3 regions of the Cobetia sp. MC34 genome follow, and region 3 is predicted to be linked to each of the others. Evidence: predicted binding sites of a transcription regulator. Region 3 holds the regulator's gene; each other region holds the start of a gene.

Region 1 (10,549 bases), on a different contig from region 3:
TGCTGGATGATGTTGGCCACGCCCACGGTGTGGCGGAAGGTGGCGAACATCGGCGCATCATTGGGGGCATCGCCGACGTACATCACCTCCTGCTCCAGCTGCATGCGGTCCAGGCCGAAGGTCTCGGTGAGGACTCGCACCGCCATGCGCGCCTTGTCGAACTCGCCCTGCCACGCATTGATGTGGATGGAGCTGGCGCGCGCCTGAATACCGGCGGCCGTGAAACCGGCGATGATGGCGCGAATCTCGCTCTGGACCAGCGGGCCGACCGCCTGACAGTGGTCCACCGCGACATCGGCGAAGCGGAAGGGCTGGTCCTGCGCCAGTGCCGCGCGCGGATGGTTGAGCAGCAGCTGGCGGGCGACGGTCATGACATGGCGTTGGCGAGCGCGCAGGCGCTGCTCGTCTTCCCACCAGGTGGTGAGGATGCGCTGCCCCTGGCGGCGGAAGGCAAAGGCGCCGTTTTCACCGATCACGCTGGCGACCGGCCAGGCGCGTGCGATGTGATCGCACCAGCCCGCACAGCCGCCCGTGACGGGGATGACCTTGATGCCGGCGGCATCCAGGCGCTCCAGCGCCGCCAGCGTCGATGCCGCGAGACGCCCTTCATGGGTGAGGGTGTCATCGATATCGGTCAACAGATACCGGATACCCGACAGGGTGCTGGCAGGACAGTGGGCGAAGGCTTGCATGGTGGTTCCAGAAATCCTCAGAAGGTAAGCGGGAGCGCGGCTGTCATCAGTCGCGTGTCCCTTCAGTATCGTCGATGCGTGCCGGCTTGCGCGACGCGCCTCGGTTCAGGCAGTGAAGCGCACCGACAGGCTCTGCTGGCTGGCAGCCTCAAGCGCGCTGCGATAATCGGGTTGATGGGGCAGCTCATCGGTGACCAGCAGGTCGATCTCCTCGAGCGGGGCGATGCGGCACATGGCGGCGCGGCCCCATTTGCTGGCATCGGCGACCAGAATCCGGCGCTGGGCGTGATGGACCAGCGCACGGCTGACCGCGGCCTCTTCCGGGTCGAAGTCGAGCAGTCCACCGGCATCGAGACCGCCACAGCCGAGGACCGCGATATCGACCTGATGGCGCGCGAAGAAGGCCACGGTGGCACTGCCGACCACATCGAGATCCTGTGGGCGCAGTTGTCCTTCCGCCAACTGGACGGCGACATCCGGGTGGGTCGAGAGCGCCTGGGCCACCTGCAGATTGTTGGTGATCACGCGCAGGCCGCGCCGGGCAAGCAAGGCTTCGGCGACCGCCACCACGCTGGTGCCGATGCCCAGTGCCAGGGTGGCGCCATCGGGAATCTCGGCGGCCACGCTGGCGGCCATGGCCTGCTTGGCAGTGCGCGCCAGCATGATGCGCTGGGAATGTCCCAGGTTGTAGCCGCCCGGTGGGCGCTCGATGCCGCCGTGACGCCGACGCGCCAGCCCGCGCTCACACAGCACGCCCAGGTCACGCCGGATGGTCTGGGGCGTGACGTCGAAGGCGTGGGCCAGCGGGTCGACCGCCAGCTGGCCCTCGCGGGCCAGTCGCTCGAGAATCTGTTGCTGGCGCGGCGTCAGTGCTTCATTGCTGGCGTGTTCAACGCTGCGACTGTCGCGCTCGATGCCCGGGGTCATGTCTGGGGTAGCCCTTGCGTGGTGGTGTTGTTCGGTAGAGTGGGCTCGCGATCCTCCTCGCTGAAGATGGCCGGGTCATCGCTGATGACGGCATCCACACCCCAGGCCCAGCGCGGTGCAAAGGCGGCTGCATCGTTGGGCGTGTAGCAGAGCAGCTTGTGGCCACGGCTGGTGATGTCACTGGCCGCGGCCCGCGTCAGGGCGCGCCAGTCGGCATGCACGGAACTTGCGTTCAGCTCATCGGCCAGGCTCTGCCAGTCGTCGGGGATGTCATCGTAGAGCAGGCCGATATGCACCTGCGGGTCGCGTTGACGCGTCAGGCGCAGCGCCTGGGGATCAAACGACGAGATGATCAGGTGTGAGGCGGGCAGATGGGCGCTGGCCATCGGGATGGCGGCATCGACCAGCGCCTGGGCATCGTGGCCAGGGCTGAGCTTGAGTTCCAGATTCAGGCGCATGTCCAGGCGTGCGATCAGCTCCAGCGCCTGCTTGAGAGAGGCCATGCGCTCACCGGCAAAGCACGCATTGAACCAGCTGCCGACATCGAAGGTCTGCACGCTGTCCCAATCGAGATTCTTGAGCTTGCCACGCCCATCCGAGCAGCGATTCACGCCGGCGTCGTGCCAGATGACCGGCGTGCCATCGCCCAGCAACTGCACGTCCAGTTCCACCCATTGAAAGCCGGCCTCATGCGCCGCCTGAATGGCGGCCAGGGTGTTTTCCGGCGCATAGGCCGACAGGCCGCGATGTGCGATCGCCAGGGGCAGGGACAGGACGCTGTCAGTTGAATGTGATGCGTCGGCTGAATGTGACGATGAAACCATGGTGAATCCTCACAGAAAGAATGGCATGTCTGCCCGCCACGCAGCTGTGGCGCTGATCGGTCGAGGCGGATCACTGATGCTCAGACGCGAGACGGATCAGGGCAGGTCTCAAGCATTACCATCCAATGATGACGTTATCAGGGCAAGGGGTTCCGTCGCCCCGCGACAGGACGACAGCGCTCATTCGATGGCCGCTGTCGCCTGCTCGCGGGTTGCCAGCCGCTTGCCGTCGGTGCCGAACAGATGGGCACGCGCCGGAAGGATGGCCAGGCGCAGCGTCTGTTCTTCCGCGACGGCGTGCTCGCCATCGAGTCTCACCACCAGCGGCTCGCTCTGGCCTTGCAGTCGGCAGTACGCCAGGGTGTCCGCGCCCAGCGGTTCGACCAGCTCGATGCGCGCCTCAAGCTCCGCGGCCCCTGCGGGCAGGGCATCGGCTGTTCCCAGTACCTGCAGGTGCTCGGGGCGAATGCCGAGGGTCAGCTCAGCGCCCGTGGCCAGGCCTTCGCCCTGCAGGGCAATGGTTGCGCCACACGGCAGCGCAAGGCCGGTCTGTGCCTGGGTGGCGCTCAGGAAGTTCATCGCCGGCGAGCCGATGAAGCCGGCGATGAACTGGCTGGCGGGCTGATCGTAGAGCGCCATCGGCGTGCCGAACTGCTCGACATGGCCTCCATTCATCACCACCAGGCGATCCGCCAGGGTCATGGCTTCGGTCTGATCATGGGTCACGTAGACGGAAGTGACCTTGAGGCGCTTCTGCAGGCGACGGATCTCGAGACGCATCTGCACGCGCAGCTTGGCGTCCAGATTCGAGAGCGGCTCATCGAACAGGAAGACCTGCGGCTTGCGCACGATGGCGCGCCCCATGGCGACTCGCTGACGCTGGCCGCCGGAGAGCTGCTTGGGGCGGCGATCGAGCAGCTCCGTCAGGCCCAGCAGCTCGGCGGCCTCGCTGACGCGCTGCTGGATCTCGTCCTTGGGCGTGCGCCGGTTCTTGAGGCCGTAGGCCATGTTGTCGAACACGCTCATGTGCGGGTAGAGCGCGTAGTTCTGGAACACCATCGCGATGTCGCGCTCGGCGGGCTCCAGCTCATTGACACGCTTGCCGTTGATCTCCAGATCGCCCTCGGAGGTGTCCTCCAGGCCCGCCAGAGTGCGCAGCAGGGTCGACTTGCCACAGCCAGACGGGCCGACGATGACGATCAGCTCGCCTTCGCCGAAAGCCAGATCGATGCCATGCAGGGCCTTGTAGCCATTGGGGTACTGCTTCTTGAGCTGCTTGAGCGCCAGTGTTGCCATGAGTTGTGTATCCAGAGCGGTGGCGTGACGGGCAAGCCTGTCCATCACGGCGTAACGGAATCAGGGGGCTTGGGGCGAGGTGTCGCGGGTCGGAGTGCGAGATCACTTCTCGCTGTCCACCAGGCCCTTGATGAAGTAGCGCTGCATGAACAGGATCACCAGTACCGGCGGGCCCATGGCCAGCAGCGTGGTGGCGGTGACGTCCTGCCACGGCACCAGACCATCACCGGTGGTCAGCATGCGCTTGAGGCTGACGACGATGGTCAGATAGTCGGCATCGGTGGTGATCAACAGCGGCCACAGATACTGGTTCCAGCCGTAGATGAACATGATCACGAACAGTGCCGCGATGTTGGTCTTCGACAGCGGCAGCAGGATGTCCTTGAGAAAGCGCCACGGCCCGGCGCCATCGATGCGCGCGGCCTCGACCAGTTCCGCCGGAATGGTCAGGTAGAACTGGCGCAGCAGGAAGGTCGCGGTGGCGCTGGCAATCAGCGGCAGGATCAGACCGGCGTAGCTGTCCAGCATGTTGAGGTCGGCCACCACCTTGAAGGTCGGCAGGATTCGCACCTCCACCGGCAGCATCAGGGTGATGAAGATCAGCCAGAAGCACAGCTTGCGGAAGCGGAACTCGAAGAACACGATCGCGTAGGCGGCCAGCACCGAGATGATGATCTTGCCGATGGCGATGCCCAGTGCCATCAGCATCGAGTTGAACAGCAGGGTCATCACGTCGGCGCCGAGACTGCTGACCGGGTCTGCCAGCAGCTGGCGGTAGTTGTCCAGGCCAGCCTCGCCGATCCAGACGGGGGCGACGTTGGAGTAGAGGTCACCCATCTCGTGGGTACTGGCGCTGAAGGCGATCCAGACCGGCAGGAAGAACAGTGCGCAGCCGATGATCAGCAGGGCATGGCTTGCGATATCAAGCCCGGGGCGGTTGTAGCGCATCAGTACTGCACCTTCTTCTCGACATACTTGAACTGGATCAGCGTCAGCACGCCGACGATGACCATCAACAGTACGGACTGGGCAGCACTCGAGCCCAGGTCCTGCCCGACGAAACCATCTTCATAGACCTTGTAGACCAGGGTGCGGGTCGAGCCGGCCGGGCCGCCCTGGGTGGTGGCATCGATGGTGCCGAAGGTCTCGAAGAAGGCGTAGACCACGTTCATCACCAGCAGGAAGAAGCTGGTCGGCGAGAGCAGCGGGAAGGTGATGGTCCAGAAACGTCGCCAGGGGCCGGCGCGGTCCATCGCGGCCGCTTCCAGCAGGCTCTTGGGGATCGCCTGCAGACCGGCGAGGAAGAACACGAAGTTGTAGCTCATCTGCTTCCAGATCGAGGCCAGCACCACCAGCAACATGGCCTGATCTCCATTGAGCTTGTGATTCCAGTCGATGCCGATGGCGGACAGCAGCTCCGGCAGAATGCCCAGCGTCGGGTCGAACAGGAACAGCCACAGCACCCCGGCCACGGCGGGCGCCACGGCGTAGGGCCAGATCAGCAGGGTCTTGTAGGCGTGTGCGCCGCGCAGCACGCGGTCCGCCAGTACGGCCAGCCCCAGCGCCAATGCCATGGCGCCGAAGGCCACCGAAAAGGAAAAATAGGTGGTCGTCCATAGTGTCGTGAGATATTCGGGCTCGCTCAGCACGCTGACGAAGTTGCTCAGCCCGGTGAATTCCCGTGAGAGCCCGAAGGCATCCTCGACATAGAAGGCCTGTTCGATGGCCTGGTAGGCCGGCCAGAAGAAGAACACGGCCACGATCAGCAGCTGAGGCGCCAGCAGTATCCAGGGCGTGATGGGGTGTCGATTGAAATGGGCCATGCAGTAGGGGTCTCGCAAGCAAGGAAGGACTGGGTGGTTCCGTCGGTAGCACGGAGTCGGCAAGCCTCGGCCGCTCCTGTGCCATCAAGCCGTGAGAGAAGGGAAAGGACACCGGATGTCGGATGCGCTTTCCGCTCTCTGGCTGGAGAAAATAGCGGGAGGGCGAGCCCGGCATGGGCCCGCCCCCGGTGTGGCGATGATCAGCCGTTGGCGCGTTCGAACTTCTCGAGCAGCGAATCGCCGCGCTTGACGGCGTTGTCGAGACCGTCCTGCACGCTTTCCTTGCCGGAGAAGATCTTCTCCAGCTCTTCATTGATCACGTCACGAATCTGCACCATGTTGCCCAGGCGCAGGCCCTTGGAGTTCTCGGTCGGCGTCGCGGAGGTCATCTGGGTGATGGCGACGTCAGTGCCCGGGTTCTCGGCGTAGAAGCCCTGTTCGCGCGTCAGTTCTGCCGCGGCAGTGGTGATCGGCAGATAGCCGGTGAACTGGTGCCAGTCGGCCTGCACTTCAGGCTTGGAGAGGTACTGGAAGAACTTGGCGACGCCCTGGTATTCCTCATCGCTGTGACCGGACAGCACCCACAGCGAGGCGCCACCGATGATGGAGTTCTGCGGTGTCTCGATCACGTCGCTGTCATAGGGCAGCGGTGCCACGCCGAACTCGAAGCCCTTGGCGCTTTCCTTGACGCCGGCATAGCTGGCGGAAGAGCCCATCATCATCGCGCACTCGCCGGAGTAGAACTTGGGCGCCGCGTCATCGAAGCGACCGCCGAACACGAAGCGCTTGTCGGCCTGCCAGTCATCGAGACGCTGGATGTGGTCGACCACGGCGGTCGTGTTGAATTCAAGGCGGGTATCGGTGCCGGCGAAGCCATTGGCCTGGCTGGCGAAGGGCACGTCGTTGCGCGCCGAGAAGTTCTCCAGCATCACCCAGGACGGCCAGGTGGTGGTCAGGCCACAGCTGGCGGCGCCGGAATCGACGACCTTCTTGAGCGCAGCGCCCATTTCCTGCCAGGTCTGCGGGAGGGAGTCGACGCCCGCCTTGGCCAGCACGTCCTTGTTGTAGTAGGTCACCGGCGTCGAGGAGTTGAACGGCATCGACAGCATCTTGCCGTCGGTGTCGGTGTAATAGCCAGTGACGGCAGACAGGTAGGCGTTCGGGTCGAAGGCGGTGCCTTCCTGCGGCGCGAAGTCTGCCATCAGCTGATGCACCGGGACGATCGCGCCCTTGGCGCTCATCATGGTGGCGGTGCCGACCTCGAAGATCTGCACGATGTCCGGACCCTTGCCGGCGCGGAAGGCGGCGATGGCGGAGGTCATGGTCTCGGAGTAGTTGCCCTTGAAGACCGGCTTGACGACGTAGTCGTCCTGGCTTGCATTGAAGTCGGCCGCGATCTCGTCGACCTTCTTGCCGAGCCCGCCCCCCATGGCGTGCCACCATTCCACCTCGGTGGCGGCGAGGGCACTGGCGGAGGCGGAGGCGAAACCGATGGCCAGCGCGAGGCTGGCGAGGCGACGAGTCGCGGTGGCAGTCGTACGGGTGCTTGCATGATGAGTCGGGCGGCGCATGGTCAAACTCCTGAGAGGTTCCCCTGGCCAGCTTCCGCAACAAAGAAGAAGGACGCTGGCCGCTGACGATCGATGGCGACGATCAAGTGAACATTTTCTTGTTCTTTTGATGATCGTCCGAAAAGCGTAGACGACTCTATAGCGCCCGCCTTACAACTTTGTGACAGGTAGATGTTCATTCGAGCGAAGCTGAGCTTATGGCTGAACTTATGACAGAATTTGTGACTGAGCAGCCGGCGTGTGGCGCCGCCAGCTCGGCTCAGGTTGGCAAGCGAGGCGCCGGGGGCAACTCAAGGCTGGAATAAGCGGCCGGCGAGCGAGTGTGCTAGTCTTGCGCGCTGAAAATGCCTGTGGCGGAGAACGCGATGAAAGTGGTTGAAGTGAGTGCCGGTGCCCGACGTGATGCCTGTCTGGCGATGCTGTGCGCCGAAGTCCATGGCCGCGAAGGGGGTCTGGATGCGCTGGTGAGTTACGCCGGCGTGCGTGGGGTGTGGTTCGAGAATGAGATGGCGCGCCTGTTCGCGCTGGTCGACGATGCCGAGCGCATCCACTCTGCCGCGCTGCTGGTACTCGACGAGAACGCACGTGGCCTGAATCTGGCGCTGTGGGCGACGCCGACGGTGCATCGCGGTCACGACCACGGCATCGCGCTGGTCTCCCAGCTGTCCGATCACGGCCGCCTGCAGGTGCGCATCACCGACAGCTCACTGGTCAGCGTGCTGCGTCGCGCCGGCATCAACGACTGGCTGGAGGCCGAGGCCGAAGGCGATCAACCGCGCGAGCTGGTCGGCATGAATCCGGCGGCGCGTGTCGGCAACCTGGCGGCCCTCGACGCGCCGCTGCGCCTGGACCGCGAGCGCATCAAGCGCTCCTTCAAGGCGCGCCCGAAGGACTTCGAGACCTACAAGAATGCCTTCGTGCGTGACCTGGAGCACTTCGCGCGTCATATCTGAGGGTGAGATGACGCACGCGAATGGCATGCTCTGCCAAGACAAAGGCCCCGCTCATTGAGCGGGGCCTTTGTGGTTCTGCGATCGGCGATCAGCGATCAATTCCTGTATCGATCAGGCGGCGTCCTGCTGCGGGTTGGAGGCGGTGCCGTCACTCGCCATCGGCTTGCGCACGAAGGCGTCGAATTCGAAGTGGTCGACGGTCAGCATGTCGAGTACCTCGGCTTCGAAGACGCGCATGAAGTCGCCATCCTCGGCTGACAGGATGCCTGCCTCGACCGCCGCTTCGATACGCGCTTCCGGTGACAGTGCGTCGGCCGGAATCTCGCCCTTGTGGTAGGCCTTGGCCAGCGCCTTGTAGATCGGCTCGGCGCGCGGGTAGTCCTTGAGCAGCGCGTTGTAGCGGGCGAGGGCGTTGTCCTGCTGGCCTTCGTCCTGGGCGTCCCAGGTGTTGTCGGTCAGCTTGGCACGCAGGGCGGTATCGGTGGAGACAGCACGGGCGATCTCGCGGGTCAGGCTGTCCTTGGGCATGGCGAACTGACGGCCACGCGGCAGGGCGATCACGCGCAGGGCAGTGCCCAGCGCACGGTTGGGCAGGTTGGCGAACAGCTCATCCAGTGCCTTTTCCGCGCGGTGCAGCAGCCACTGCATGCTGTAGTGGAACAGCGCCTCTTCGTGTTCGCAGGCCTCGGATTCGTGCCACTGCTTGAGTGTCAGTGACGCCAGGTAGAGGTTGGAGAGCACGTCGCCCAGGCGCGCCGACAGCATCTCGCGCGCCTTGAGGCTGGAGCCGAGGCTTGCCATGGCCGCATCGGCGGACAGCGAGAAGGCGGCGCTGAAGCGGTTGATGTGGCTGGCGTAGGGCGTGGCGACGGCGTCGAAACCAGTGGCCTTGCCGCCGATGCCGAAGCTCTGGGTGAAGGCGCGTGCTGCGTTGCCGAAGATCAGGCCGGCATGGCGGAAGAAGGCCTTGTCGAAGGCGTTCAGGTCATCGGCGTCCTTGGCGGCCAGCTCTTCCAGCACGTAAGGATGGCAGCGGATCGCGCCCTGACCGAAGATCATCAGGTTGCGGGTCATGATGTTGGCGCCTTCCACCGTGATCGAGACCGGAGTGCCGGCGTAGGCCACGCCGATGTAGTTGCGCGGGCCAAGCGTCACGCCGCGTCCGCCGTGGATGTCCATGCCGTCGGCCAGCAGCGAGCGGGCCATCTCGGTCAGCTGGCTCTTGAGGATGGCGGAGGGCACTGCCGGCTTGTGGCCGTTGTCGATCATGTTGGCGGTGTGCAGCACCGACGCCTGGCTGATGTAGTTCATCGCGGCCATGCGTGCCAGCGGCTCCTGCACGCCTTCCATTTCGGCCACCGGCAGATTGAACTGACGACGGATGCGCGCAAAGCCGGCGCTCCAGCCCAGTGCGTAGCGCGAGATGCCCGCGGAACCGGACGGCAGGGTGATGCAGCGGCCCACCGACAGACACTCGACCAGCATCTTCCAGCCCTGGCCGGCCATCTGCTCGCCGCCGATCAGGTAGCTGAGCGGAATGAAGACATCCTTGCCGAAGATCGGGCCATTCATGAACGGCGCGCCGATCGGGTGGTGACGACGGCCGATGTCCATGCCGTCGGTGTCGCGCGGAATCAGGGCACAGGTGATACCGATGTCTTCCACGTCACCCAGCAGGTGCTCGGGGTCGAACATGCGGAAGGCCAGGCCGACCACGGTGGCGACCGGCGCCAGGGTGATCCAGCGCTTCTCGAAGTTCAGGCGAATACCGACGACTTCCTCGCCGTCATGCATGCCGCGACACACGATGCCGGTGTCCGGGATGGAGGTCGCGTCACTGCCGGCACGCGGGCCGGTCAGGCCGAAACACGGAATCTCGCGGCCATCGGCCAGACGCGGCAGGTAGTAGTTCTTCTGTTCTTCGCTGCCGTACTTGAGCAGCAGCTCGCCCGGGCCGAGGGAGTTGGGCACGCCGACGGTGACCATCAGCGTCTCGTTGACCGCCAGCTTCTGCAGCACCAGCGACTGCGCCTTGGCCGAGAAGCCCAGGCCGCCATATTCCTTGGGAATGATCATGCCGAAGAACTTCTCGCGCTTGAGGTATTCCCACAGCGCTTCGGGAAGATCGGCACGCTCACGCGCGATCTCCCAGCTGTTGGTCATGCCGCAGGCGACAGAGCATTGATCATCGATGAAGGCCTGCTCTTCGCTGGAGATGCCGTCGTTGCGCTGTGCGGTCAGGGTGTCCCACTGCGGCTTGCCGGAAAAGAGCTCGGCGTCCCAGAACACGGTGCCGGCTTCCAGCGCCACCTTCTCGGTGTCCGAGACCTTGGGGGAGACCTTCTTGAACATCGCGAACAGGCGCGGGCTGAGCCACTTGCTGCGCAGGGCCGGCAGGCCACATACCGCGACCAGTGCCGCGCCGATCAGCAGCAGGCAACCCAGCACCGGCGCGTCGATCGC
Region 2 (10,549 bases), on a different contig from region 3:
GGAGGTCAGCTGGACGCCGCCGAGGCCTTCGACCTGATAGGCACCGGTGATGACGATGACCAGCGCGGTCATGGTGCAGATGACGACGGTATCGATGAACGGTTCGAGCAGGGCGACGATCCCTTCGGTCGCCGGCTGGGAAGTCTTGACGGCAGAGTGGGCGATGGCCGCGGAGCCGATACCGGCTTCATTGGAGAAGGCAGCACGCTTGAAGCCCTGGATCAGCACGCCGACGATACCGCCGCCGACCGCGACCGGTGCGAAGGCACCTTCGATGATGGCGCCGAAGGCGGCCGGAATCGCACTGAAGTTGAAGCCGAGGATGATGAGTGCCGCGATCACGTAGATGACAGCCATCATCGGCACCAGCTTCTCGGTGACACGTGCGATGGACTTGATGCCGCCGATGATGACCATGCCGACGATGGCGGCCATCACGAGACCGAACAGCCAGCCGTAGCCGACCAGGAAGCTGGCATCACCGCCGGTGACGTTGACGGCCTGCTGATAGGACTGGTTGGCCTGGAACATGTTGCCGCCGCCGATGGAGCCACCGATGGCACAGATGGCGAAGAAGATCGCCAGAATCTTGCCCAGACCCGCCTTGCCATTTTCCGCGAAGCCCTTGGACAGGTAGTACATCGGGCCGCCGGAGATGGAACCATCTGCGTTGACGTTGCGGTACTTCACGCCAAGCGTACATTCACAGAACTTGGAGGCCATGCCGAGCAGACCGGCCAGAATCATCCAGAAGGTCGCGCCCGGGCCGCCCAGCGAGACGGCGACCGCGACGCCGGCGATGTTGCCAAGGCCGACCGTGCCGGACAGCGCCGTGGCCAATGCCTGGAAGTGGGATACCTCGCCTTCATCCTTCGGGTCGGTGTAGTCGCCCTTGACCAGGCGGATGGCATGGCCGAACAGGCGGAACTGCACGAAGCCGAAATAGAGCGTGAAGATGACGGCCGCGATGATCAGCCAGCCGACGATCAGCGGGAACTGGGTGCCGGCCACCGGCACGGAATAGAAGATGGTCGAGACGATCGGATTGACGATCGGTCCGACGATGTCACTGATGGCCTGGTCCATGCCTTCGGCACGGGCAGAGCTTGCGGCCATGAGGGCTGCCATCGCGGCAGCCCAGGGGGCCAGGGAGCGGAATCGACTCATGAGAGGTAACCTCGAAAAGCGAATTGTCGTTATTGTCTGGTGCGAATCTCTGCAGGCGGCGGGTGCGGGAGGCGCCTGTCTCAGGGAACGATGGTGACGGGCACCGAGGCCTCTTGAATCAGATGGGCGGTGACGCTGCCGAAGATGCGTGAGCGCACGCTTTCCCCCTTGCGGCCGACGATGATCTGCTCGGCATTCACTTCACGCGCCAGCAGGCTGAGGATCTCGGCGGCATCGCCGTGGCGGACACGCCCCTCGACCTGATAGCCCTCCTTTTCCAGCTCGCTGATGGCAGGCGCCAGCACACGCTCACGGGCCAGCTTGATCTCGTTCTCGCGGCGGCTGGCGCGCTGGGCGTTCTCTTCCGGCGTGTTGAAGCTGTAGGGCGACCATTCGACCACGTAGCAGAGAATGATCCTGGTTTCCGCGCCCACCAGAGAGGCGACGCGCTTGGCATAGGCAATGGCACTGTCGCCGCCCGGGGTTCCATCCAGTCCGACAATCAGGGAGGTGGTCATGGAGCTTCTCCTGAAGCTTGCTGGTCGTCGTGTCGCGCCAGCGGATTCTTGTTGAATTACCGTTTCGTTGCGGTTGAAAGAACTTTACTCCTCGCTCACACAAGAAATCCCTTCGGGTGTAACGCTTCACAAAACGATGATTAAACGAAATGGCGTCAGTTACGCGTTGACGAGTCTCAGGTTTCCGCTACGCCATTAGCCGCTGGTGACGATATTCGCTGAGAAAACTGCTACCCATGGCTGTCAGCAATGCCGAGAGCAGGACGAGCTGTCCTTTAGGGCGCCAGCAGGGTCACCATCAGAATCGCTGTCAGTGGCAGGGGGCGGGAGTGAGAGCGGACAAGAGAATAGAGCGGACAAGAGAGGGTAAGCAGGGGAGGGAAAGCAGAGGATGGGGAGGTGAGGAAGGAGAGCAGAGGAGAGTAGAAAAAACGCAGCGCTGCTTAGCAACAGCGCTGCGGGCGCTCGACAATCGACCGCGGCTAGATCAGCCGCTGATGCGTCAGGTCTTGCCAGGCGGCTTCGATGGGCCAGGCCAGTGGCTGACGCAGGTGTTCCGGCAGCGCCATCAGGGCGGCCGTGGGACTGTCGTGTTCGCGCATGCGCAACCAGCAATAGGCCCAGGCGCAGGCATCATCCGGGCTCTGCGGCACCGGGCGTGCCGGCATCTGCATCAACAGGAACAGCGCTGCCTTGGGTGCCCACAGCGGCGCACCGCCCTCGGCGGCCCACTGCTCCAGCGTCTCGCCATCGGGATTGCTGGCGGGCTGGCCAAGACTTGCGACGCGCGCGGTATCGGCCAGCAGCACGGCGAGACGCTCGCTGTCGCCGCGGCCATGGGTCAGCCAGGCACGCAACAGACCGGGCAGCCCGCGCTGGGCCTGTGGGTAAAAGGTGTCTTCAGACATGCACAAAGCCTTATGCTGTAGTTGGTCCACAGGTATTCTTCTCGCCGCCCGAGGGCGGCGTGAGTCGAGAGCACTGCTCGCGTTGCCTGCCAAATTTGCCCGCCACAGGGAGACTCCATCTTGCCATTCGATTTCATCACCCCGCTCGATCGACGCCAGTATCCTTCCCAGAAGTGGGATCGCTACGCCTCGGACGTCATGCCCCTCTGGATCGCCGACATGGACTTCAGCGCCCCGCCCGCCGTGACGCGAGCGCTGGCCGAGCGAGTGGCGCACCCGGTCTATGGCTATGCCAAGCCGTCGGAGGGCCTCGATGACAGCCTGTGTGACTGGAGTCGCGAGCATTATGGCTGGGAGGTGCCGCGTGACGCCATCGTCTGGCTGCCGGGCGTGGTGCCGGCCTTGCACCTGGCCAGTCTGGCGTTGACCTCTCCCGGCGCGGGTGTGGTCACGACGACCCCGATCTACCCGCCCTTCCTCAAGGTGGCCCAGAAGACCGGGCGACTGGCGCAGATGGCGCCGCTGGCAGAGCCCGAGACACAAGGCGGCCCCTGGCGTCTGGATCTGGAGGCGCTGGAAGCGGCCATCACGCCCGAGACCGAGCTGCTGCTATGGTGCCACCCGCATAATCCTACCGGCCGCGTCTGGCGCGAGGAAGAGCTCGAGGCGCTGGCGGAGCTGGTCGAGCGTCACGACCTGCTGGTGGTCTCCGATGAGCTGCATGCTGATCTGGTGGTGGACCCGACGGCCCGCCATATTCCGCTGGCCAGCCTGAGCGAGCGACTGGCGGCGCGCTGCGTGACCCTGTGGGCGCCCTCCAAGACCTTCAACACCGCCGGGCTGACATTCGCCTGCGCGGTGATCACCGATCCCAAGCTGCGTGCACGCTTCACCGGCGCCGCCAATGGCTTGATGCCCGATACCAATGTGCTGGGCATGGCCGCGACCGAAGCGGCGTGGCGCGAGGGCGAACCGTGGCGTCAGGAGTTGCTGAGCGTGCTGCGTGACAACCTCGATCTGCTGGAGAGCCATGTGGCACGCTGGGACGGCGTCAGCATGTCGCGCCCGCAGGCCACCTATCTGGCCTGGCTCGATATGCGCAAGGCAGGGCTCGGGGAGTCTCCGCAGCAGACCCTGCTCGAGGAATGCGATGTCGCGCTGTCGGATGGCGCAGACTTCGGCTGGCCGGGCTTCGTGCGCTTGAACTACGGTACCACGCGCGTGCAGCTGGAGAAGGCGCTGCAGCAGATGGATGAGCGACTGCAGAAAGGCTGAGTTCGGTAGAGAGGCGAAATTGATCTGGGTCAGCCTGCGGCGTTTCGTTGGCAGCTATCGCTCATCGCAAACTTGAATTGAGAATCATTATCGTCAGCTCTGAAGCCAGGCCGCTCATCGCGAGGGGCTTGTCATCAGGAGATGCGACGATGAGACATGAGGTGGCAGAGACGCCGCGACAGGGGCGGCCAGCAAGCAGGGATGCAGGCGTGACGGCCTGTCGTGAATGGTGTTGTCAGGGCGGGAGCCTGCGCCTGGCGCGTTCATCGCCGCCATCTTCCCGCTACCGTGCACCCGCGGCGTCATCTGCCACCCCGTCTGCGCCAGACGCCGTGAAGTCTGCGGGCCAGGAACTAGAGGTGGACTTTCCGCCCAGCGTGCGCGAATCGCGTGCTCGCCCCTCGCTTCTCAAGGGCTGGAGCCGTCGTTAGCCCTTGAATCGGCGCGACGGCAGGCCCTCAATGACAAGGCCCCGCTTCCTTTACCGGAGGCGGGGCCTTGTCGTCTGCGTGGCGTGTTCAGCTCATCAGTGCGGTCAGCAGCAAGATCAGCGCATCAGCACGATCAGTACATCAGAGCGAACAGTTGGCGGCGGAAGCGCACGGTCAGCTCATGGGTCGCACCGAGGGCGTCGAAGACACGCAGCAGCGTCTTGCGTGCCAGATCATCGCCGTACTGGCGATCGGTCTTCACCAGGCTGATCAGGGCATCCAGCGCCAGCTCGTAGTGGCCATCCGCCAGGTCACGCATGGCGCGCTGGTAGCGGGCTTCGCTGTCGTCCCGCTCGATCATCGCCTGCACCTCTTCGGGAGACGGTGCCTCGGCGATGAAGTCGATACGTGCACGTACGCCACGCGCCTGGGCACCGTCACGGTCTTCCGGCTTGAGGGAGTCCAGCAGCTGACGGGCCTCTTCACCATTGCCTTCGGCGACCAGCACCGAGGCGAGGTGGATGCGGTATTCCGGTGTCTCGGGGGATTCCTGCGCCAGCTGTTGATACAGCGCCTTGGCGGTGACGAGGTCGCCGCTTTCCAGTGCAGTGGCCGCCTGCTCCGCGAGGCTGGGACCTGCCCCTGCCGCCGGCTGGACCTTGTGCTGCTCGAGGAACTGGCGAATCTCGGCCTCCGGACGTGCGTCGGTGAAGTTGCCTGCCAGACCGCCCTGGATGACCAGCTTGACGTCCGGCACCGAGCGCACGCCCAGCTGTGCGGCGATGTCCTGCTGTTCCTCGGCGTTCAGCTTGGCGAGGATGAAGCCGCCTGCATATTCACGTGCCAGCTTCTCGAGGATCGGCGTCAGGACGAGGCAGTGCTCGCTCTGCGGCGACCAGCAATCCAGCAGTACCGGCACTTGCTGTGAGGCTTCCAGCACCTGCTGAAGATTGCTCATGTCGACATCGATGATGTAGGTGTTGGCGTCTTCTGCCTGGCGCGGTGCACTGGCGGCACCGCCGCCGACCACCCCTTGTGGCTGGGCGGCGGTGGTGTCATTGCCGGTCAGTGGCTGGCCGGTATTGGGATCGATGATCATGGTGCATGCCCCGAAATTCTGTCTGCGATTCAAGGCTCGCGCGCGAGCCGGTTGGCCTGATGATGCGGCCCGTCGCAGTGGAGTTCAAGGCGCTGCCGGACACTTCCTCGCGCGAGCGCCCCGGGCGCGTCGGTTCACGGCAGCAGGGTGTCGTCGGCTAGGCTGGCGATGCAGGCGGCTTCGCTCTCGCTGAGCGGCATCACGGACAGGCGTGCGCGGCGCACCAGGTGGCTGTCCGCCAGCTCGGGCCGGGCCTTCAGGCGCGCGATGGGCAGGGTGGTGCGCAGCGGGCGAAGGTAGCTCAGACGCGGGGCGACCCAGCGCGGAGGCTTGTCGGCATCGATATCTGCCACCTGACGTGGGTCGAAGCCCTTGTGCTCAGGATCACTGGCCGTCGGGTCGGGCAGGGCGAGCTCGCTGACGACGGCCAGTCCGACCACCGCAGGCACCTTGCAGCTGGAGTGCTGGATGAGCACGACATCACCGAGCTGCATCTCGCGCAGGAAGTTGCGCGCCTGATAGTTGCGCACGCCATCCCAGAGCGCCGGTGATTCGCGGCGCAGGTCATCCAGCGAGAAGGCATCGGGTTCGGTCTTGACCAGCCAGTGGCGCATGCAGGCACTCCCTTGGGACTGACGTGATGAGTGTGAAGGGCCAGGTGTGGAGAGGCCCGGCGTGAAGATGGCTGGTCTGGAGAGGCCGAGTATGGATAGGGGTAGCCAGGCCCGTGAACCGGCTTCCTCGCCATCATCGCACAGGAATTTCACGCATACGAAAAAGGCCTGATGCATGGCATCAGGCCTTTCGAATTCTTGGTAGCGGGGACCGGATTTGAACCGATGACCTTCGGGTTATGAGCCCGACGAGCTACCAGACTGCTCCACCCCGCAACACTGGGTACTGCCTTTGCTCCAACTCTGACGCATCAGAGGTTGGTAGCGGGAACCGGATTTGAACCGATGACCTTCGGGTTATGAGCCCGACGAGCTACCAGACTGCTCCATCCCGCAACATCACGTTGGTGTCTGACCGGCAATTGCCTGATAAGCAACGACTTGTCAGTGGTAGCGGGGACCGGATTTGAACCGATGACCTTCGGGTTATGAGCCCGACGAGCTACCAGACTGCTCCACCCCGCATCAACGTGGGGCGTAGTATAAGGATATACAGTGCTGCGTCAACCGTTATCCCGTAATTGACGCAAACTTCTCGTGTCCGGTGAGTCATCACCAACCCGTCTGTGCCTCTTGAGCGATTATCGGCATCTTGTGTGAGAGATCTGCTACATACATTCCCGCTGCATCCTGTCCATACTGAAGAGGACGCGCCTCGCACAGGCGGATGGCAGGCGTCACAGAGTGCACGATTGTCATCAGGCTGTTAGAGACGCGGGTCATTGTTGTCGTTGCAGGCATTCTCGTTTTCTCAGGGCGGGGATGTCCGCAGATTCGCCAAGCTGTGCCCAAGCCAAGGACACAGGACGTTCCAGGATTAGGGAGACACAATAAGATGACACAAACAGCACCCGTCGCATGGGTTACCGGTGGTACCGGTGGCATTGGTTCCGCTATCTGCCGCGAGCTGGCGAACCAAGGGTATCAGGTAATTGCGGGTTACAGGAACAAGGAAAAGGCAGAGGGGTGGCTGTCGGAACAGCGCGCTGCCGGGTTCGAGAACATCGCACTGTCCGGCATCGAGCTGGACAACTTCGAAGCCTGTCAGGCAGGCGTCAACGAAATCCGCGAGCGCTTCGGCCCGATCGCGGTACTGGTCAACTGCGCCGGCATCACGCGTGATACCTCCATGCGCAAGATGAGCTATGAGCAGTGGCGCGAAGTCATCAACTGCAACCTCGACAGCGTCTTCAACACCTGCCGTGCCGTCATCAATGACATGCTGGAGCACAAGTACGGCCGCATCGTGAACATCTCCTCCATCAATGGCCGCAAGGGCCAGTTCGGGCAGGTCAACTACTCGGCCGCCAAGGCGGGCATGCATGGTCTGACCATGGCGCTGGCGCAGGAAACCGCGACCAAGGGCATTACCGTCAACACCCTCTCACCGGGCTACATCGCCACCGACATGATCATGAAGATCCCCGAAGAGATCCGTGAATCGATCCGCGAGACCATCCCGGTCAAGCGTTATGGTCAGCCGGACGAGATCGCACGTGCGGTCGCCTTCCTGGCCGACGAGAACTCCGGCTTCATCACCGGTGCCAACCTGGATATCAATGGCGGCCAGTTCATGGGCTGATGCTCTGCGCTAGAGTGAGCCAGAGCAGGGTTGGCACCCGGCCCCCTCTGGCAAGAGAATGAAAAAGCCCCCGTCTCTATCGAGACGGGGGCTTTTCGTTGCCATGACTTCAATCTTGCGAGCGCGTCGTCACCAGCTCAAGAGCACTGGCTCAGTGATTGAACAGCGCATCGAAGCGCGGCAGTTCGGTCTGCCAGGCGTCCCAGTCCAGCGGACCATTGGCGAGCAGCGCATCCAGCACCTCATCCAGCTCTTCTTCACGCTCCATGCGCTCGCCCAGCTGCTGGTTGATGCGCGCGACCTGCACGGTCAGGCGGCGTGATTCATCTTCGCTGCCCAGCGGGGCCTCGAACAGAATGGCCAGGTGGACACGCAGCTCGGCCAGGCGCTCATTGGCGGCGCTGCAGTTGCTCGGCAGGGCCTGGCGCATCTGGTTGCGCGCCGCATTGGCCTGACGGCTGTTGTCGTCGAAGGCCGAGGTGTTCGGCAGCTCGACATCCTGCACGTCGCCGTTGCGCGCGCTGGCATCCGCCACGGCGTGCTGTTCGAGCAGGTCACGCCATTGCTGCCATTCCTCGCGCAGCTGCAGGGCGTGCAGTTCATCCAGACGCTGCTCGCGACGCTTGAGAATGCCGGTCCAGCGACGACGCATGCCGTCGCCCCGCTTGCCGCGCGGCAGCGGGCCGAGGGTGTCGGCTTCCTTCAGGGCATCATCAAGCAGGGCGGCGTCTTCCAGTGTCTCCGGCTCCCAGCTGTCGAGGCGTTCGATCAGCGCCTGCCACTGATCCAGACGTGCCTGCTCGCGGCTGTCGCGGTCTTCGCGGTCCTGATCACGTGCAGCGAAGATGCGATCGCACGCCGCGCGGAAGGCGGCCCACAGGCGTTGCTCTTCGCCCTTGGGCGCGCGGCCCATCTCGCGCCAGCGACTCTGCAGTGCCTTGGCCTGTTCGGCGCGGGCACGTGCCGGTGAGTCCTCATTGGCCAGCGCCTCGACGGCGTCGACCAGTGCCTGCTTGGCGGCGGCGATCTGGCCCGCGCGGCTGTCGATCAGCCCCTGCAGTGCCGTCAGTGCCTCACCGAAGCGGTGCGACAGCTGGCGACCGGGACCTGCGGGCACCGGCGTGTGGCGACGCCATTCCTCACGGGCGCGATCACGGATCTGGCGCAGGGAGTCGGGGTCGGCATCGTCCATGGCGTGGCCGTTGAGCGATTCGAGCTGCTCGCAGAGCGCTTCGCGCATGGCCAGATTGTGTTCACGCAGCTGCTTGCGCGATTCGCGGTAATCCCGCAGGCGCAACTTGATGGCGTCAGAGGCAGTGCGGAAGGCCTGGCTGGCATCGCGGCTGGCGGCCGCATCACCCAGCTCGCGCCATTGCTGAATCAGCTGCTGGTGCTGGCGGTCGCGCTGCTCATCGCTGATGTCATCGCGCTCGCTCAGGGTGGTGATGGCCTCGAGCAGCTGCTCGCGCTTGGGCGCCGCGACGAAGTTCTGCCAGTCACGGAGTTCCGCGACACGCGCGCCCAGCTGGCGCAGGCGTGTCTGGCGGGCATTGTCGAGCTGGCCTTCGGTGCGATCGCGCAGTGAGCGATGCAGACGGCTGGCCGGCTTGAGCTTGCCGGCATCGAGATCCGCTTCCAGGTGTGCCAGTTCGGCATCCAGTGCGTCCAGATCCAGGCTCGCCTTGCCGTCGGCCGCGCGGGGGGCGTCAGCTGACTCGGCGTCTTGTGCAGGGCTGCCATCGAGCGCGTCCTGCTCCTGCGCTGCCTCTGCCGGCTCTTCCGGCTGCGCCGCGCTGATCGCCTGACGCACCGCACTCAGGCTGGCGGTCTGCGGCAGACCCGCAGGCCAGGCCACTTCGCTTTCCAGACGACGCAACTGGTCGATGTCATTGTCGACCAGCGCGGCATCCAGCTCGCCCTGGCACAGCTGATGGCGATGCCAGGCATCGAGGGCGTCCTGCAGCTGCTGTTGCAGGCGCTGCTGACGTTCGAGCAGTTCGGCCGGGGCCGAGAACTGGTCGGTCAACTCGCTCCAGCGCTCTCCCTGCAGACGGCGCTGGGCCTGCAGGCTGGCGAAGTCGTGGTCATTGACGCAGTCGCGGCTGTAGAGGTCTTCCCGCGCCTGATCCACGGCGCTGAGGATCTCTTCCAGGTGCGTATTGAGGTTGGCGCTCAGACGCTCATGGGCGCGAATGGCTTCCTCGCGGGCCTCATGGTCGCTGATGACCTTGTGCGCCTGCTGGCGTGCCTCTTCGAAGCGCTGTTGAATCTCGTAGTCCGCGGCCGGCAGACGCTCCCACTCGCGCAGCAGCGAGCGGTAACGCGAGGGCACGCTGTCTTCCCACGCCTGACGCGGCAGCTTCTCCATCTGGCGCAGCAGGTTGTCGCGGCTGGCGGCCAGCGCGTCGGCCTGCTGGGCATCGGCACGGCGCTGGGCGAGGGTGTCGCGCGCCTGACGCTGCACGTGACGGTCTCGCTTGGCATCGCGCACCAGACGCTCGAGGCCGGCCTGGCTGGTGATGCGGGCGGCAGCGGCATGGCGCACGGCGGCGATGGTGTTGTGGCAGGCCTGATGGATCAGCGCCTCTTCATCTTCCAGACGGCTCAGTGCGGTCAGACGCAGTTGCTGGTTGTCGCCGCGGGACGCCACGGCGGACAGCAGTTCGCTATCGTCCAGGCGCTCGACCAGCTGTTCACGGCTCAACAGTGAGGGCGCATCCTGGCCGCCGCTCAACAGTTCGATCAGGCGCTCGCGTACCAGGCCATCGGCGCGGTCGAGCAGCGGCAGCAGACGCTCGGGAGATTGCATGCGCGTCAGGGCGGCATGGCGCACTTCCAGGGCGTCATCTTCGAGAATCAGGGTCTCCAGGATCTTGCGCTGGTCTGGAATCTCCG
Region 3 (10,549 bases):
GCATTGCGGCGTGCCAGGCGGTAGGCCAGATCATCGCGCTTGCCGTGGCGGTACTGGGACAGCACCTCGCCCAGATAGCGACCGCTGGTCTTGAGGCTGACGCCGGCCTGACGATAGAGCTTGCGGCCCTGCCAGTCCGGCAGGATCAACACCACCGACAGCCCGGCCAGCAGGCCACCGACCAGCGTATCGAACAGCCGCGGCCAGATGAGATCGAAGCCATCGCCGACCTGGTTGAAGCACGCCAGCACCATCAGCGTGATGGCGGCGGTGGCCAGGGTATAGCGCGAGCCACGGGTGGCGAAGAACAGCACCCCCGCGACCACGGCGATCCCGGCCTGGATCGTGGGCGCCGGGAACAGACTGATCAGCGCCCAGCCGGCGACCAGACCGATCAGCGTGCCCAGAATTCGCTGCGCCAGCGTGCGGCGCGTATCACCGTAGCTGGGACGACACACGAACAGCCCGGTCAGCAGAATCCAGTAGCCCTGGGTCGGGTGCACCGCCAGCAGCACGCCATAGCCGGCCACCAGCGTCGCGGTCAGACGCAGCGCATGGCGGAAGATCGGCGAGCGCGGCGTCAGGTGGCTGCGGATACGCTCGAACATGTCGCGCGTGCCATGGGGCGAGCGGTCCAGCAGGCTGTTGTCGCTTTCATTGCTGACGGCTTCGAGATCATTCAGGCGCGCAATCTGGCCTTCGATCAGGCGCAGGTTGCTGGCGAGGGCTTCCAGCGCCTGCATCAGATGATGCCACTCGGGCCGCTGCTGTTGCTTGAGATAGACGAGCGAGGCATTGAGGTCTTCCAGCGCCTGCTGGCTGTCACTGGCATCGAAGGGCTGGCGCATCAACAGCGCCTTGCCGAGCCCGCGACAGGCGCGCCCCTGCTGCTCCAGCAGGCGCTGACAGCGAAACAGGATGTCGTGATGGAAGAAGGCGTCGGTGAGCTGGCCGTAGGGATAATGGCTGGAGCTGGCGCGCTCGTGGAGATCCTGGGCGATGAAGTAGAGGCGCAGGTAGCGGTCGAGCTTGGTGGTATCGCGTCGTCCGGCGAGGCGCCGGAAGACCATCTCCTTGGTCTGGTTGAGCGCCACCACCACGCGGCCGTTCTGCTCGGCCAGCGCCAGCCGCCGGGCAGACTGGTCGACATTGCGCAGCGGCTCGAACAGCTGCGCTTTGAGAATCAGGTAGCGACCCAGCTCACGGTAGAGCGTCGCCATGCTGTGCTTGAGCGGCTGGCGCGAGAACAGCGCACACCACACGACCGAGAGCAGGCCATACCAGGACGCCCCCACCACCAGCAGCAACGGCTGAACCAGATTGATGCCCAGCCCCGGCTCCCGCAGCCATTCGGGCAGGCTGCGCTCCAGCACCGCGATCTGACCATCTCCATGCTGCTGCTCGAGGCTGATCATGGTGTAGACGGCCAGAATCAACGAGGCGCGCGCGATGGCGCCGTAGCGGGCATCGATGGCGCCCAGCATCGGCATCGCGAAGGTGGCCAGCGCCAGCCCGATCACGAAGGGCAGCGGCATGCCGAACAACAGCTCCACCGAGACGGCGGCGATGCTGAAGCAGGCCAGCGTCATGCCCAGCGCGCGCAGTCGGCCGCGCCAGTGATCATCGGTTTCCGCCAGCCCCGAGGCGATCACGCCCAGAAACAGCGGAATCACCACCGCCATCTCGTCGAGCCAGAACCCCACCGCCATCACGCCACCCAGCGCGATCAACATGCGTAGCGAATAGCTGAAGGCATCCAGCGTCCACAGACGACGCAGGGAGTGCATGAGGGAGTCCAGAAGAGAGCGTGTCATGAAGTGTTCCGTGACCAGGGCGCCGGGCAGCGCATTAGACTTTAGATTTATATCGCTAGCATAACACCCCGTTCTGCCGTGTCCGAGAGCCATGGCGCATGCAAGCGTTGGCAGGCGCGTCGAATGTCGAATCGCCGCGACGTGCCACTCTGAAGACTCCTGACCTCATTGGCTTTCATGGAGAATACCGATGCATCCTCTAATCGAACGCGTCACTGGCTCCCTCGGGCTATCACCGGAAATCGCCGAGCAGGCGGTCGGCATGGTTCTCAAGTTCGTGCGTGAGCAGGGGCCGGATGGCCCGGCCGCTTCACTGCTGGGCGCCATCCCGGGAGCGGAAGGCCTGATCGGCAGCGCAGGCGAGGAAGCCGCCGAGTCCGGTGGCGGTGGCCTCATGGGCGGCCTGCTGGGCGCCGTCAGCGCCTTCGCCGGCGGCAGCGGTGGCGGTGCGCTGGAACTGGGCCAGAAGCTGATGGGGCTGGACCTGAACATGGACCAGGCGCGCGGCGTGGCCGATGAGACGCTGAGCTATGCGCGCGAAGAAGCCGGCGATGGCGTGGTCGATCAGGTGCTCGAAGGCATTCCGGGCCTCAAGCAGTTGCTGTGAGGCCCCCAGGAAAAGCTCGTGGCAAAAGAAAAGCTCGCGACAACTGCTCGTGACAACTGCTCGTGACAAAAGAACGCCCCGCTGATTCTCTCAGCGGGGCGTCTTTCGTTCATGCAGGCACGGCACAGGATCATTCAGCGAATGCGCTTGAGCAATGACTGCAAGCGGTTGAGCTGGGCCGAATCGCCGACCAGACGCACGCGCTGGTCCATCAGGCCTTGCAGGAAGGCACGCGGCGAAGGCTTGAGCAGGAAGGCCACCGCACTGTCGCTATCGGCGAAGCGCAGCTCAAGCTCGGTATCCACCGGCAGGCCACTGCCGGTGGTGACGCCCGCGTGGGACATGCGGTAGTGACGCGCGATGCTCATGTCTTCGGTCGCGACACCCCAGTCCAGTGGACGCTTTTCCAGCTCGGCACGAAATTCGGGGTCACGCTTGAAGGCCCGCTTGAGCAGCAGACCCAGCACCCACAGCAATATCTTGAGCTTCATGGTGTCATTCCTTGAATCGCGAAGCGTCGGTCACGCAGGCCATATGAAAATGCCACCGGCCCCGCAGGGCGGAACCGGTGGCATCAGCATGACAGCCGACAGGGCTTTTGATGACGACGATTGAAAGCCATGACGACAGCCACCCCGGGTCTGCGCTGAAGCACGAGCCGAGGTTACTTGGTCACTGCATCCTTCAACGACTTGCCGGGTTTGAAGGCAACGGTCTTGCTGGCCGGGATGGTCAGCGGCTTGCCTGTCTGAGGATTCTTGCCGGTACGCGCCGCACGCTGGCGCACGGTGAATGACCCGAAACCGATCAGTGAGACGTCATTGCCTTTGGCCACGGTATGAGTGATCTCGTCGAGAATCACGTTCAGTACCTGACTGGCCTTGTCCTTGGATAGATCCGCACGCTCGGCGATGGCCGCAGCGAGTTCTGGCTTGCGCATGAAAAGCCCTCCTGGTTTGGCATTCTGCACGGGCGGCCAAGCCGCCGTTTCCATTGTTGTTCTTGCACTTGCTAGCGGTGGCGTATGGCGGCGACGCAATCCGCTCCCGGCAAGCTTTGCCGTATCAAACCTGTCGATGGCAGCATTCTGTCAGACGACACTCGCTGAGCAGCATGTCTGACGGAGCATTCACTATCGTGCCTGACCGCGCTGGCAGCAAGGGATTTACGACCATCGATCATGGCATCGCCTAGCCTAGCAACGGCGGCGCCTGCCGCGCTAGCTCGACTTTCCTGCGAACGGCGGCGCCTGTCAACGCATATCCAATCAAGCGTTCGTTCATATCCAATGCACGCGCTTCGAGGTCATCGCCTTCACCGGTGATTTCCCAGCGCGCCACGGCCGAACGCGGCGGATAGGCCACCACCGGCAAGACCGGTGTCTTGACCAGCACCGGCCACGCCTTCCAGTCGAGCACGCTCGGCTCGCCACACAGGTTGGCCGCCAGGGTGCGCGCAGCCATCTGCAGCGGCTGGACATACATGGCATTGACGCCCTCGACACTGGCGCAATCGCCCAGCGCCCAGATATGCGGCTGGGAGGTGGCCAGGTAGCGGTCGACACGGATGCCGTCACCACCGGCGCTCAGACCCGCGGCCTGCGCCAGACGAATGCGCGGCGCCAGCCCGGTGGCCAGCAGAACCACGGAGCCCGTCAGGCGACGACCGCTCTGCAGGCGCACCTCGACCGGCGCGGCCTGACGTTCGGCCTCCTCGCCTGAACTGGCGGCGATGGTCTCGACCATCTCGCCCTGGCGACGCGTCACACCGAGCCCATCCAGCGCCACACCCAGACGCTGCCCCAGCGCTTGCGGCAGCAACCCATCCAGCGGAGTTTCCTCAGGCGCGACCAGCGTGACGCGGTGGCCGGCGGCCGTCAGATCATTGGCGTATTCACAGCCGACCAGTCCGGCACCGACAATCACCACGTGCCCGTCTTCCCCGCGCTCGCGGGCCTTCGCCAGCGTCGCGCAGAAGGCCGCATAGTCGTCGAGGTCATTGATGCTCTGCACGCGTGAGGCCACTTCCGCGGCGACGGGGAAGGGACGACGCGGCGCGGCGCCGAGTGCCAGCACCAGCTCGTCATAGGCCAGGCACTCCTCGCCCAGCCATAGCTGGCGGGCATCACCATCGATGGCAGTGACGCGTTGATGGGTACGCAGCTCGGCATTCAGCTCGTCCACCAGCGCCACCGGCGCCTGACGCGACAGGTCGGTGGCCGACATCTTCTTGGCGAAGGCGGTGGACAGCATCGGCTTGGCGTAATCGTGGCCGCTGTCCTGGCTGATGAGGATCAGCCGGCTGTCCTTGTCACGCGCACGCAGCGCGCGCGCCAGACCAATGCCCGCCATGCCGGTACCAATGATGACAAGGGTGCGAGGGTCGCGCATGGCACCATCTCCTGAGATCGATCCGAGGGAAGCGCTGATGAAAGAGCGCCAGCAGCGTCCGTCATGAACGCCGATGAATGCGCCCAGCATACCAGCCCGCCAGCAGTGCAGGCATGCCTGAGCGGAAGGCCTTGCCGCCCGGCCATGCTAGACTCGCCATTTCGTCATCCTGACAGGGAATTCACCGTGGTCCGATGCCCAGCAGGCGAGCCTCATCGCGCAGCGCTCACGCCACAGACCTCCACCTGTGAGGCGCCTCATCCGTCAACCGAGACCCTATGCCAGCCTGCGCCTCGCTGGCCTTCGCCCACGCGCACCGCACCCGTTGCTTCGGCGGCGGTGCGCCGTCATTGGCAGCCGGCTGCCGCGCTGCAGGGTGTCATGCCGGCCGGCTGGTGGGCGTGGCTCTCCTCGACGGACTCGCTGACCCAGCGTCTTGCAAGCGCCATGCAACAGCAGGATGAACGCGATGGCCAGCCCATTCAGGGCCTGCGCGTGCGCCTGCTGCTGCAGGACACCGGCCCCGCGCGGCTGGATGAGGCGCGCCTGCTGGGCATCGGCCCACGCCGGCATGTCTGGCGACGCGAAGTGGCACTCTGTCATGGCGATACGCCATGGGTGATCGCACGCTCGCTGGCGGCGCTGGACCTGGCCCACGGTCATCGCCTTTCGACGCTGGGCGAGCGCTCGCTGGGCCATTGGCTGTTTCGCCAGCCCGACCTGACCCGCAGCGCCATCGATGTCAGCCGTGCCCCGCTGGTGCTTTCGAGCCCCAGACCGCTGGCCCGCACCACCAGCCTGTGGATGCGCCGCTCGATGTTCTCGCACGGTCGCTTCAAGGTGCTGGTGCAGGAGGGCTTCACACCGGCCTTCCAGCACGCGCTGCAGCTGCCCTGAGCCTTGCGGCCGACTGGCCTCGTTTCTCTCTCTTCCCTTGCCCACTACCACCCGCCCAGGAGCCCCGATGACCGCGTCATCCACTTCCGCCGCTTCGCGTCCTTCCAGACTGGCCGACTACCTCGCCGTGACACGGCTGGACCGCCCCATCGGCACCTGGCTGCTGATGTGGCCGACTCTGTGGGCACTGTGGCTGGCGGCAGATGGCATTCCCGAGCGCACGACCCTGCTGATCTTCATCGCCGGGGTCTATCTGATGCGCGCCGCCGGCTGCGTGATCAACGACTACGCCGACCGCCATTGGGACAAGCATGTCGAGCGCACGCGTGACCGGCCGCTGACCTCGGGTCGCATTTCGGAGCGCGAAGCGCTGACGCTGTTCGGGGGGCTGGTCGCGGCCGCCTTCGTGCTGGTGTGCTTCACCAACCTGACCACGGTGCTGCTGTCGATCGTCGCCGTGCTGCTGGCGGCCAGCTATCCGTTCATGAAGCGCTTCCATCATCTGCCCCAGGTGGTGCTGGGCGCCGCCTTCGGCTGGGCGATTCCGATGGCCTTCGCCGCGACGCTGGAGGAGGTACCGACCTACGGCTGGTGGCTGTTCGCGGCCAACCTGATGTGGACGGTGGCCTACGACACCGCCTACGCGATGGTCGATCGCAACGACGACCTCAAGGTGGGCATCAAGTCCACCGCCGTGCTGTTCGGGCGTGCCGACAAGCTGATGATCGGCCTGTTGCAGCTGGGCATGCTGGCGGTGTTGATCGGCATCGGCCTGCACCTGACGCTGGGCATCTTCTACTGGCTGGGGCTGGCCGCCGCCGCCGTCACCTTCGTCTGGCAGCAACGTCTGATCCGTGAGCGTGAGCGTGCGCCCTGCTTCCAGGCGTTCCTCAACAATCATTGGACGGGTCTGCTGATCTTCGCCGGTATCGCCCTGGCGACCTGGCCGATGAGCTGACTCCTGTATAAACATTAGTATTATTTAATTTAAAGCAACCCCAGCCCTCTGTTGCTCCCCAGCCCACGGTTCATGCCTGCCTGCCGCGCCTCCAAGGTGGCTGGCAGGCTTGCGTGCAAGCTGCCATGCTGGCAGTTGTCATCTCGTTGTCATATAAGCGGGTTGTAATCGTCATCGACTTGTCATTCTGGCGCGTGCGCCGACTGCTGCATGGGATCTAGCGATGAGCTCCAAGACCGTACTGATTGTCGACGATGAATCCTCGATTCGCGAGATGATCGCCGTTGCCCTCGAAATGGCGGATTACCGCGTGCTGGAGGCAGACAATGCCCAGGACGCCCACGCCATCGTCGTCGATGAAAAGCCCGATCTGCTGTTGCTGGACTGGATGATGCCGGGCACCAGTGGCCTGGAGCTCGCGCGGCGTCTCAAGCGTGACGAGACCACCTCGGAGCTGCCGATCATCCTGTTGACCGCCAAGGGCGAGGAAGACAACAAGATTCAAGGCCTGGAAGCCGGTGCCGACGACTACATCACCAAGCCATTCTCGCCGCGCGAGCTGGTCGCCCGTCTCAAGGCCGTGCTGCGTCGCACCACTCCCAAGGGAGTCGAGGAGGCGGTGGAAGTCGAAGGCCTGATGCTCGACCCGGCCAGCCACCGCGTCACCGCCCACGGCAACTCGCTGGATGTCGGCCCGACCGAATATCGCCTGCTGCAGTTCTTCATGACGCATCAGGAGCGTGCCTACACGCGCAGCCAGCTGCTCGATCAGGTATGGGGCGGCAACGTCTATGTCGAGGAGCGCACCGTGGACGTGCACATCCGTCGCCTGCGCAAGGCGCTGGGCACAGGCCATCAGCATCTGATCCAGACCGTCCGCGGCACCGGTTACCGCTTCAGCGCTCAGGCCTGAGGGATTCATGCGCTATTGGACCAACGAGCTATGGCGCCTCGGCTACCTTGCCGGTGGCTTCGGCCTGATCGGTGGCCTGCTGGGCCATCTGGGCTGGGGCCTGGCGCTGGGTCTTTCGCTGTATCTGTTCGTCCATCTCAAGCACTTGAAGAGCCTCTACACCTGGCTGATCACCAATCCCCATGAAGAGCCGCCGCCCGGCGATGGCGTCTGGGGAGACCTGCTCGATCGTCTCTACCGCTACCAGAAGGGCCAGCGTCAGGCTCAGGAGCGACTGCGCAGCATCCTCAACCGTATCCAGGAATCCTCCGAGGCCATGCGCGACGGCCTGGTGATGCTGGACAACCACGGTGACATGGAATGGTGGAACAGCGCTGCCGAGCAGCTGGTCGGTCTCAAGGCCAGCCACGACCGCGGTCAGCACATCACCAACTATCTGCGTGACCCCGTCTTCATCGACTACTTCAATCGGCTGGCCTACCGCGAGCCGCTGACGCTCCAGTCGCCGCTGTCTGACAACCTGACGCTGCAGATCTCCATCACCCTGTTCGGTGACAACGAGCGTCTGGTCATGCTGCGTGACGTCACCCGCCTCTATCGTCTTGAAGAGATGCGCCGCGACTTCGTGGCCAATGTCTCCCATGAGCTGCGCACGCCGCTGACGGTACTGGCCGGCTATCTCGAGACCTACTCCGATTACGCCGATGACCTGCCACCGCGCTGGCAGCGTGGACTGGGCCAAATGCAGAGCCAGACCGACCGCATGCAGCACCTGGTCGAGGACCTGCTGACCCTGTCACGCCTGGAAACCGACGAGCTGTCCGACAATGGTCGCTGCATCGACATGAGCGCCCTGCTCGGCCATATCCGCGACGACGCCGAAGGCCTGTCCCAGGGGCGCCACACCTTCTCCATCGAGGCCGATGCCAGCCTGTCACTGCGCGGTGAGGAGCAGGAACTGCGCAGCGCGATCTCGAATCTGGTCTTCAATGCGGTGCGCTACACCCCCGAAGACTGCCATATCACCCTGCGCTGGAAGGCGGATGACCAGGGCCTGCTGGTCGAGGTGGAAGATGACGGGGACGGGATCGACCCGGTGCACCTGCCGCGCCTGACCGAGCGCTTCTACCGCATCGACAAGGGCCGCAGCACCGCCACGGGAGGCACCGGCCTCGGGCTTGCCATCGTCAAGCATGTGCTGATTCGTCATCAGGGCCATCTGGAGATCGACAGCCACCCCGGCGAGGGTGCGCGCTTCCGCTGTCACTTCCCCGACGAGCGCGCCTGTCAGGCGAGCGCTCCCCAGGCCAGCAGTGCGCTAGCCCAGTAATGGGCTGATTCAGTGATGATTTGCCCCGGACGCCAGCCCAACGCAGAACGCCCCGCGGCCACCTCGAAAGGAGGCGACTGCGGGGCGTTTCGTTTGGTCAATCAGACGACGCTGCGGCTATTTCAGCGACGTGCCAACTTAGCGACGAGTCAGTTCAGCGACAAGCCATCTCTGCGACAGGCTGTCTCAACGACGCGGCGCCGGCAACTGACGGTAGTGGCTCTGCCACATCAGTACCGCCCCGGCGACGGCGCCCGGGATGAACAGCAGATTGGCCAGCGGCACCAGCGTCATGACGAACACCGCGGCGCCGAAGGTTAGTGAGGGCCACCAGCGCGCCTTGAGGCGCTGCTTCATGTCGCCGAAGCTGACCTGATGGTTGTCCATCGGGTAGTCGAGATACTGGATCGACATGCTCCAGGCCGAGAACAGCCCCCACAACAGCGGCGAGAGCAGGTTCAGACCCGGGATGAAGCCGATGATGAACAGCGCGATCATGCGCGGGATGAAGTAGCCCAGCTTGGCCATTTCACGCCCCAGCGAGTCGACGCCGATCTTCATCAGGCCACGGTCATCATCGATCAGGGTGCCATCCAGACGATGCTCGACCTTCTCGGCCAGAATGCCGTAGAAGGGCGCGGCGATCAGGTTGGTCACCAGGCTGAAGGTGAAGAACACCACCAGCAACAGACTCACTACCAGCACCGGCCAGATCAACCAGCTGAGCCAGTCCAGCCACGCCGGTACCTTGAGCATCCAGTAATCGATCCAGCCACCGAACTGGTTGAACAACACCCACAGCGTGATGCTGTAGAGCACCAGGTTGATCGCCAGCGGTACGAATACGAAGCGGCGCAGCCCGGGGGTATAGACCATGCGGGTCCCGCGGACCAGCGCCGATACGGCATCAATCATGCGACGTCCTCGTCATCTCAAAAGAACCGGCCAGCCAGCGGGCTGGCCGGAGCCACACCCTAGCACTCCCGCCTGCGCGGCGCAGCTGTCGGCCGCCTGACACCGCTCGCGCTCCCACGACGCAATCGCCCCGCGACCTGCCGGTAAGCAGGAGCGGGGCGAAAGAGGCGACACAGGGGCAGGGAAGCGCGTCAGCTCACTTCTTGTCCAGGTCCTGCGGCTTCAGGTCATGGGTATCGGTGTGACGCACGTCCACGCCCTTGACCAGGAAGATGACGTACTCGGCCAGGTTGTCGGCGTGGTCACCGATGCGCTCCAGCGCACGCAGAATCCACATCACGTTGAGCACCGGCGTGATCTGGCGCGCGTCTTCCATCATGAAGGTCATCAGCGAGCGCATCGCGCTCTGATATTCCAGATCCACCGAGGCGTCTTCACGCAGTACCTTGAGGGCAAGGTCGGTATCGAAGCGCGCGAAGGCCGTCAGGGAATCACGCACCATGCTGCGCACGTGCTGGCTGAGGTGACGCACCTCGACCATGCCGCGCGGGCTCTGGCCGTTCTCGACCAGCGAGATGGCATTGCGTGCGATCTTGCTCGATTCATCACCGATACGCTCGAGATCGGAGGTGGCGCGGATGACGGCCAGCACCAGGCGCAGGTCGGAGGCCGCCGGCTGACGGCGGGCCAGCACCCGGGTGCACTCGTCATCGATCTTGAGCTGC

What was found. Region 3 encodes PhoB, which activates phosphate uptake and scavenging genes when phosphate is short. Its sites were predicted from a motif close to TGTCATANNNNTGTCANA; they were not measured.
Region 1: ugpB (sn-glycerol-3-phosphate ABC transporter substrate-binding protein UgpB) is a predicted target of PhoB. The motif match lies at 7,282-7,299, and genes of this name have one in related genera.
Region 2: phbB (acetoacetyl-CoA reductase) is a predicted target of PhoB. The motif match lies at 6,766-6,783, and genes of this name have one in related genera.

What each region holds. Positions count from the first base shown of each region.
Region 1 is NZ_JADPPY010000019.1:53,171-63,719, forward strand. It holds gene IZU87_RS11485 (HAD-IIB family hydrolase) at 1-692, opposite strand, end outside; gene IZU87_RS11490 (DeoR/GlpR family DNA-binding transcription regulator) at 798-1,619, opposite strand; gene IZU87_RS11495 (glycerophosphoryl diester phosphodiesterase) at 1,616-2,443, opposite strand; gene IZU87_RS11500 (sn-glycerol-3-phosphate import ATP-binding protein UgpC) at 2,624-3,739, opposite strand; gene ugpE (sn-glycerol-3-phosphate ABC transporter permease UgpE) at 3,842-4,687, opposite strand; gene ugpA (sn-glycerol-3-phosphate ABC transporter permease UgpA) at 4,687-5,562, opposite strand; gene ugpB (sn-glycerol-3-phosphate ABC transporter substrate-binding protein UgpB) at 5,763-7,133, opposite strand; gene IZU87_RS11520 (hypothetical protein) at 7,499-8,086, shown strand; gene IZU87_RS11525 (acyl-CoA dehydrogenase) at 8,198-10,549, opposite strand, start outside.
Region 2 is NZ_JADPPY010000025.1:16,445-26,993, forward strand. It holds gene IZU87_RS12765 (alanine/glycine:cation symporter family protein) at 1-1,167, opposite strand, end outside; gene IZU87_RS12770 (universal stress protein) at 1,248-1,685, opposite strand; gene IZU87_RS12775 (hypothetical protein) at 2,168-2,593, opposite strand; gene IZU87_RS12780 (MalY/PatB family protein) at 2,714-3,868, shown strand; gene IZU87_RS12785 (tetratricopeptide repeat protein) at 4,433-5,398, opposite strand; gene IZU87_RS12790 (EVE domain-containing protein) at 5,533-6,012, opposite strand; tRNA gene IZU87_RS12795 (tRNA-Met) at 6,212-6,288, opposite strand; tRNA gene IZU87_RS12800 (tRNA-Met) at 6,332-6,408, opposite strand; tRNA gene IZU87_RS12805 (tRNA-Met) at 6,461-6,537, opposite strand; gene phbB (acetoacetyl-CoA reductase) at 6,908-7,654, shown strand; gene IZU87_RS12815 (DUF349 domain-containing protein) at 7,806-10,549, opposite strand, start outside.
Region 3 is NZ_JADPPY010000038.1:16,052-26,600, forward strand. It holds gene yccS (YccS family putative transporter) at 1-1,814, opposite strand, end outside; gene IZU87_RS15085 (DUF2780 domain-containing protein) at 2,005-2,421, shown strand; gene IZU87_RS15090 (hypothetical protein) at 2,556-2,912, opposite strand; gene IZU87_RS15095 (HU family DNA-binding protein) at 3,086-3,361, opposite strand; gene IZU87_RS15100 (NAD(P)/FAD-dependent oxidoreductase) at 3,612-4,811, opposite strand; gene IZU87_RS15105 (chorismate--pyruvate lyase family protein) at 5,151-5,708, shown strand; gene ubiA (4-hydroxybenzoate octaprenyltransferase) at 5,776-6,666, shown strand; gene phoB (phosphate regulon transcriptional regulator PhoB) at 6,890-7,579, shown strand; gene phoR (phosphate regulon sensor histidine kinase PhoR) at 7,587-8,909, shown strand; gene cysZ (sulfate transporter CysZ) at 9,096-9,824, opposite strand; gene phoU (phosphate signaling complex protein PhoU) at 10,021-10,549, opposite strand, start outside.